Linked DNA regions of Endozoicomonas gorgoniicola. The protein of the gene in region 1 interacts with the protein of each later gene in a pairwise test. Links are inferred from orthologs where the notes say so. Each region holds a gene or a part of one and is shown on either strand. Other genes may lie near its edges.

Evidence for each region. The genes of interacting proteins can lie anywhere in the genome.
Region 2: the proteins of clpA (region 1) and NX722_RS05100 interact in binary tests that used the Escherichia coli proteins (3 or more experiments, as listed by UniProt). The link is inferred for Endozoicomonas gorgoniicola from one-to-one orthologs.

Annotation. Positions count from the first base shown.
Region 1 is NZ_JAPFCC010000001.1:1,655,242-1,658,584, reverse strand. The notes cover bases 1-2,992. They hold clpA (ATP-dependent Clp protease ATP-binding subunit ClpA), read right to left. Parts: upstream 2,647-2,992; coding sequence 355-2,646; downstream 1-354. Other genes in these bases: clpS (ATP-dependent Clp protease adapter ClpS), read right to left, coding at 2,667-2,992; infA (translation initiation factor IF-1), read left to right, coding at 50-268. In the rest of the region: more of clpS, read right to left, coding at 2,993-3,023. UniProt on the Escherichia coli protein: ATP-dependent specificity component of the ClpAP protease. It directs the protease to specific substrates. It has unfoldase activity. The primary function of the ClpA-ClpP complex appears to be the degradation of unfolded or abnormal proteins.
Region 2 is NZ_JAPFCC010000001.1:1,095,962-1,099,625, forward strand. What follows is about bases 324-3,636. They hold NX722_RS05100 (response regulator), read right to left. Parts: upstream 3,323-3,636; coding sequence 524-3,322; downstream 324-523. Other genes in these bases: NX722_RS05095 (hypothetical protein), read right to left, coding at 324-435; NX722_RS05105 (putative adhesin), read left to right, coding at 3,556-3,636. Outside these bases: NX722_RS05090 (hypothetical protein), read right to left, coding at 1-187; more of NX722_RS05095, read right to left, coding at 298-323; more of NX722_RS05105, read left to right, coding at 3,637-3,664. UniProt on the Escherichia coli protein: Member of the two-component regulatory system UvrY/BarA involved in the regulation of carbon metabolism via the CsrA/CsrB regulatory system. Phosphorylates UvrY, probably via a four-step phosphorelay.

The DNA.
Region 1 (3,343 bases):
AGCCAAATTTCTATTCCTCCAACATCGTTTGCCCTGAGGTCAATACTTAATGGCGAAAGAAGAAAGCCTTGAAATGGAAGGCGTGGTGATCGACACCCTGCCTAACACTATGTTCCGTGTAGAGCTGGAAAACGGTCACGTGGTTACCGCCCACATTTCTGGCAAGATGCGCAAGAACTACATCCGCATTCTGACTGGTGATAAGGTTAAAGTTGAACTGACACCTTACGACCTGACCAAGGGTCGCATCACCTACCGCTCCCGCTAAGTGCGAAGCGCGCCCCTGTAGACTGATCTGAAAGATTTTAAACACTGCAAGGTTTGTCTGAAACAGGGGCAGACGCCCCTGTCTGATCATTTCCCATCGATAATCTCAAGCCCGGACGTCTTGCTTTTTGTGGCTTCAAACTTGAGGTGTAATTCGTCCTTTTTCACGGTGACACGTACAAAACCACCGTTTTCAGACAGCTTGCCAAACAGAATCTGTTCAGCCATTGGTTTTTTCAGGTACTCCTGAATGGTTCTGCCCATTGGCCTTGCCCCCATCTGGCGGTCATAGCCTTTATGAGCCAGCCACTCTCTGGCCTTATCATCCACATCCAGCTGCACTCTTTTCTCATCCAGCTGCGCCTGCAACTCAGTAAGAAACTTATCAACCACAAATTTAATGGTGTCTTCGTTAAGTGCCTCAAAGGGAATAATTGAATCCAGACGATTGCGGAATTCCGGGGTGAAGGTCTTTTTGATCACGCTCATACCATCGCTGGTATGATCCTGCTCAGTGAAACCAATGGAGCTGCGAGTCATGGATTCGGCACCGGCATTGGTGGTCATAATCAGAATAACATTGCGAAAATCAGCCTTTCGGCCATTGTTATCCGTCAGAGTACCGTGATCCATCACCTGCAACAGCAGGTTAAAGACGTCGGGATGGCCTTTTTCAATCTCATCCAGCAGTAACACACAGTGAGGCGTCTTATTTATAGCCTCAGTCAGCAAGCCACCCTGATCATAACCGACATAGCCCGGAGGCGCACCAATCAGCCGGGAAACGGTGTGGGCTTCCATATATTCAGACATATCGAAGCGCACCAGCTCAATGCCAAGGGATTTCGCCAGTTGCCGACAAACCTCGGTTTTACCCACCCCAGTCGGACCAGAGAACAGGAAGGAGCCAACTGGCTTCTCTGGCGCTTTCAAACCTGCCCGAGACAGCTTAATTGCTGTAGACAGCGATGTAATGGCACCATCCTGCCCGAACACCACCATTTTGAGGTTACGTTCCAGCTTGGACAGAAGTTCCTTATCTGAGGAAGAAACAGACTTGGGTGGTATACGCGACATCTTGGCAACAATGGTTTCAACGTCAACCACTTCAATCACTTCTTTTCTGTCTTCTTCAGATTGTAACTGCTGATAAGCTCCGGCCTCATCAATCACATCAATTGCCTTGTCAGGCATGTGGCGGTCATTAATATAACGATCAGCCAGCTCGGCAGCAGCACGCAGAGAGTCATCTTCATACTTAATGGCATGATGTTCCTCAAAGCGCTGCTTCAAACCCCGGAGAATCTCAATGGTGTCCTCAACATTGGGCTCAATAATATCAACCTTCTGAAAGCGACGGGCCAGAGCCCGGTCTTTCTCGAAAATACCTCGGAATTCCTGAAAAGTGGTTGAGCCGATGCAGCGAAGTTCACCGGAAGTCAGCAAGGGTTTCAGCAGGTTGGAAGCGTCCATAACGCCTCCGGAGGCAGCACCGGCACCAATGATGGTATGGATCTCATCAATAAACAGAATGGCATTATCAAGGCGTTTAAGTTCACTCAGTAACTTCTTGAAACGCTTCTCAAAATCACCCCGATATTTGGTGCCAGCCAGCAGAGAACCCAGATCCAGTGAATAGACAATCGCCTTTGACAGCACTTCGGGGACTTCGCCATCAACGATCCGCTTGGCAAGGCCTTCTGCAACAGCTGTTTTACCAACGCCTGCCTCACCAACCAGTAAGGGATTATTCTTACGACGACGGGTAAGTATCTGGCAGACACGTTCTACTTCTTCAGCCCGTCCCACCAGAGGATCAATCTTGCCCTGTCGAGCCAGGTCATTCAGATTGGCAGCGTAGGTTTTTAACGGGTCTTTGCCAGAAGATTCGGATTCACCTTCTTCCACCAGCTCGTTGCTGATTTCTTCCAGTTCCTGCCCGGGCATCTTGGCGATCCCATGAGCGATGTAATTGACGACATCAATTCTGGCCACATCCTGCTGCTTCAGGAAGAAAACCGCCTGACTTTCCTGTTCACTGAAGATAGCCACCAGAACATTGGCTCCGGTGACCTCCTTCTTGCCGGAACTCTGGACATGGAAAACAGCCCGCTGCAACACACGCTGGAATCCCAGGGTTGGCTGGGTTTCCCGCTCGGTGTCATCTGCAGCAATCAAGGGAGTGGTAGAATCGACAAACTCACTCAATTCCCGTTGCAGCCGCTCCAGGTCAACACCACAGGCAACGAGGACCCTGGAAGCGGATTCATTATCAAGAAGCGCCAGCAGCAAGTGTTCAACCGTCATAAATTCATGACGCTTGCTTCTGGCATCTCTGAAAGCACTATTCAGTGTGAGTTCGAGGTCTTTATTGAGCATAAAAAATTACCCTGAGAACGCTAATTGGCTTTAACTGTTTTGCACAACAGGGGATGCTGGAATTCTCTGGAGTATTCATTAACCTGTGAAGCTTTGGTTTCAGCTACATCTTTGCTGAACGTACCACAGATTGCTTTTCCCTGCGTATGAACTTTCAACATGACCTGTGTCGCCTGTTCGGCGGACATATTGAAAAAAATCTCCAGAACCTCAACTACAAAATCCATTGGTGTAAAATCGTCATTCAGGATGATTACCTGATACATTGAAGGCGGCTTCAGCTGTACTTTCTCAGGGAGCAAAGCGACATCCTGATCACCCTCCAGCTCTCTGCCTTCCTTCTCTAAGCTTAGACGAAACTGCTCAAATTTACTCATAGATTGATGGACTGCTGTATGCTGCATAGCACTGTTTTCCACGTGTATTACAGCGTATTTCATAAACCCGGTATCATCCGGCACAGGCATTAAACGACAAATACATACTAAACCGGTATGTCAAAAGCACAACGCCACAATTCCATTCTAAATAAGTTGAGAAAAAGAACAATGGAGAGTTGGCAGGAATTCTTGTATACGGGTCGTAAAACACAGCCACCTGTGAATCAGTTCCAGACAGGGCTACCGTCTGTACTGTCAGGCAACACATGAAAAAAAGGCCGACACTATGACGTATCGGCCTCTCAGGAGTTAACGAT
Region 2 (3,664 bases), 560 kb from region 1 along the record:
CATAATTTAAATCCACAGATTCATGTATCGCGTGAGGCTCATAGTCCGAATAACCACTCTGACTGAGAAAATTGATGCAGGTGTCCCAGAGGTGATGTTCTTCTGTATAGTCTTCTAATGCCTGGCACCTCTTAACCACTTTTTCATCTGCATAAGATTTTATCGCAAGCGTAAAGAAAAGAAACACCAGAAACCGGATGGTGAACGTTCGAAATAACATAGTGAATACCCTTCATAAGGTTAATCAAACGAGCAGCCAGATAACAGTTGGCTTATCCATCTTCCCTGAATAGCAGGTCAGAAAATTTCCAAGCCTAAAAACCAAGCTTGTAACTGGTTGCCAATATTCAGCACATCCAGCATAGCAGGGCTGTGTGTTTTTGACGCTTTATTTAAAAAAACAAATACGGCATCAGGTATTATTTCTGAAGTCATTTAAACGTCTTATGACGCATTAATAAAAAAGCAGTCAACAGAAAAACTTTAATCATTCATGGTAATTCACATTTCGTAATCATAAAGGCTAACCATCGACTGCTTGTAAAGGTAAACAGGATTCCATACTTTTATTTTTTGAATCTGAATGTTTGAGATACCAGTCCTGTAAATGCTGAATGGCAGAAAACAGGTGCTTGAGTTGTGCTTGAATATTAGAAGTATCTATTTGCCTGTTCTGTTTTAACAGGCTCTCCAGTTGATAACAGCTCTTCTCCAGTTCTGGCACGCCGCAGTAACGACACGAACCATGTAGTCGGTGAACCCGTTCCAGCAAGCCTTTGTGATAGTTGTGCCGGGCGTGTCGCTGCAGTGTTTCCAGGTCGTTGTCCAGCCCTTTGACCAGCATCTCGAGCATTTCATCAGCCAGTGCCGCATTTCCACCTGCCAGCTGAATGCTTCGCTCCCGGTCTACCGGATCGTTTCTGCTGGCTGATCCGGTGGTCTGATTGCCTGCAGGCTGGCTTTCCCCGGGGATGGGTTTATTCTGGACTGGCTCACTGGTCCAGTGGCTGACCATATTAGCCAATTGTCGTGCATTAACCGGCTTGGTCATATAGTCATTCAGGCCACTTTGCAGAATCAGCTTCTTTTCATCGGGCAGGGCATGGGCAGTGACCGCAATAATAGGCAGAGAACTGCATGTATGTTCCATAGCCCGTATCTGTCGTGTTGTTTCAATACCATCCATACCGGGCATCTGGACATCCATCAAAACCAGATCAAACAGAGTATACTGACACAGTTCAATGGCTTCAAAACCACTGCTGGCGGTTTTGACGGACTGCCCCATATTGGTCAGCATGGTTTTCAGCAGCTTCACATTCACCGGATTGTCGTCTACCACAAGAATTGACTGCTTCGTCTGTGGAGAGGGCTGTCTGTCCAGGTTGCGATTGAACCCTTTGCCTGAATCAATATCCGCCAGGGCATCCGACAGACGCTGCTGACCAACTGGTTTGGATAGCGTGCTGACTTTCTCAGGCAGTACGTCCGGGTGTTCATCGGTTGAACTGGTGGTGGTCAGTACCATGACGGGGGTATTTTGAGACAGTTCGGCGGCTTCTGTCAGAACGGTTTTCAATGACCGGTCTTCCTGACTGAGGATGATCAGGTCAAACCGGTTAGACTTCAGGTGTCTGGCAACATCCTGCCTCTCTCCCAGAGGTTCAACAAGACAGTTCAGGCGCTCGAGCTGATGGGTGATAGCCAGTCTGGACAGTTCCAGAGGTTCATACAGCAGAACTGAACGTTTTGAGGCGGTGGGAGTATGCTTCACCGTTTTATTGTCGGCGGCATGGCTGCGGATGGTAAACCAGAAACTTGAGCCTCTGCCCAGATCGGAATCCAGCCCGATTTCTCCGTGCATCTGTTCCACCAGACTTTTACTGATTGCAAGACCCAGTCCGGTTCCCCCGGCTTTCCTGCTGCGGCTGGAGTCTGCCTGAGAAAACGCCCTGAACAGTTTTGAATGCTGCCCTGGTGTCATGCCTGTGCCCGTATCTGTCACTGTGAACTTCAGGGTCATGAAACCATTGTCGTCCTTATGCTCCAGCATCACCCGAACCGCAACACTGCCATGATTGGTAAATTTAATGGCATTGCTGACCAGATTGATCAGGATTTGCGACAGTCGCTGCCGGTCGCCCATGATGTCAGCAGGGGTATCGTTATAAATGAAACTGACCAGCTCCAGTGATTTATGACAGGCGGCAGGTGCCATAATGGATAGTACGTCGTCGATAACGGAATGCAGGTTTAAGCGGCTGTTGTAGAGTTCCAGTTTGCCAGCTTCCAGACGTGAGAAGTCCAGAATATCGTTCAGCATCGACATCAGTCCCTGTGCTGATTTTTCTATGGTGATGAGATATTCCCGCTGCTGAGGTTTCAACTCACCTTCCAGCATCAGGCTGGTGTAACCAATAATACCGTTCAGTGGTGTTCTTATTTCGTGGCTCATATTAGCCAGGAATTCGCTTTTGCTGCGACTGGCCTCCAGGGCTTCTTTCCGGGCAAGGTCCAGTTCAACGTTCTGGATTTCAATAGTCTCCAGTGTTTCCTGTAACTCTTCTGTTGTCTGCTCCACGCTTTTGCGCATGGTGTCGCTGGCCTGTTCAACGCTGTTCAGCATAGCGTTGATGGTGGACTCCAGTTCATACAGCAGACTGGTAGGGTTGGTCTCAAGTCGTTGATGAATTTTACCGCTGCTGATAGTTGCCAGGCGGTTCATTATCTGTTCAAGCGGATGCAGTATTGAGTGTCCCAGCTTGAGGCAGAACAGGGTTCCTGCCCCTAGCCCAAGCAATACCAGCAAGGCGCTGAAAACCAGAGACCGGTATTTTTTCAGGCTGGTCGGTGCGTAGGAATATTCGACCCGAAGCCAGCCGATAATACGGGAGTTGTTGCTTTCGAGACGATACAGAGGTGATGTTATCAGTAACGATTCATCACCAGACACCAGTGTTTGCACTGTCGGGAATTTCTGCAGGTCTTCAGCAATACTGAGCCTGGGTCCGGCATGAATGATTTTACGTCCATGTTCGTCCAGCAGGCTGATGGCTCTGACATCCCGGTCTTCCAGTGCCAGAGAGGATAACTCCTGCACCTGTTGTAAATCGCCATCGATCAGAGCGAAATCAATAAACGTTGATAAACGTGCGCTGTTACTCTGTGCTTTTTCCAGCAGCTGGTGTTCCAGTTCAGAAAAGCGTGTCCAGAGGTATAGGCTGCCCATAATCAGGGAGATGATTATGCCCGGAAGCAGCGCCATCAGCAGAATTCTCTGTTTGACTGCCTGTGTCGTGTTGTTTTTTGGATGGGTAGTCATACAATGGCGATAGTTTGTTTATTAAATATTATTCTTCTGGCGAATAATAAAGTTAATGCAGGTGCTTGAAAAGCGGTTGAGGCTATTTCGGCATGATCTTGTGCCTCTGGCAACCAGCCTTATGAACAAAGTTAAGGTTTTGATTAGAGAAAAGTCTCTGGTTATGGACTCTGAATAACCAGCCTGGAAAGGCAATTGTAAGTGAGTGTTAATCATCAGGACTACACTTGGTCATGGATACCCCGGAGAGCTTTAACAACTCTTTTATAAGGAGTACGCAGATTATGCCTTTTACTGGTGCTAAGGGACGTCGGTATCATACCGATAATCACTTTTTTCTGT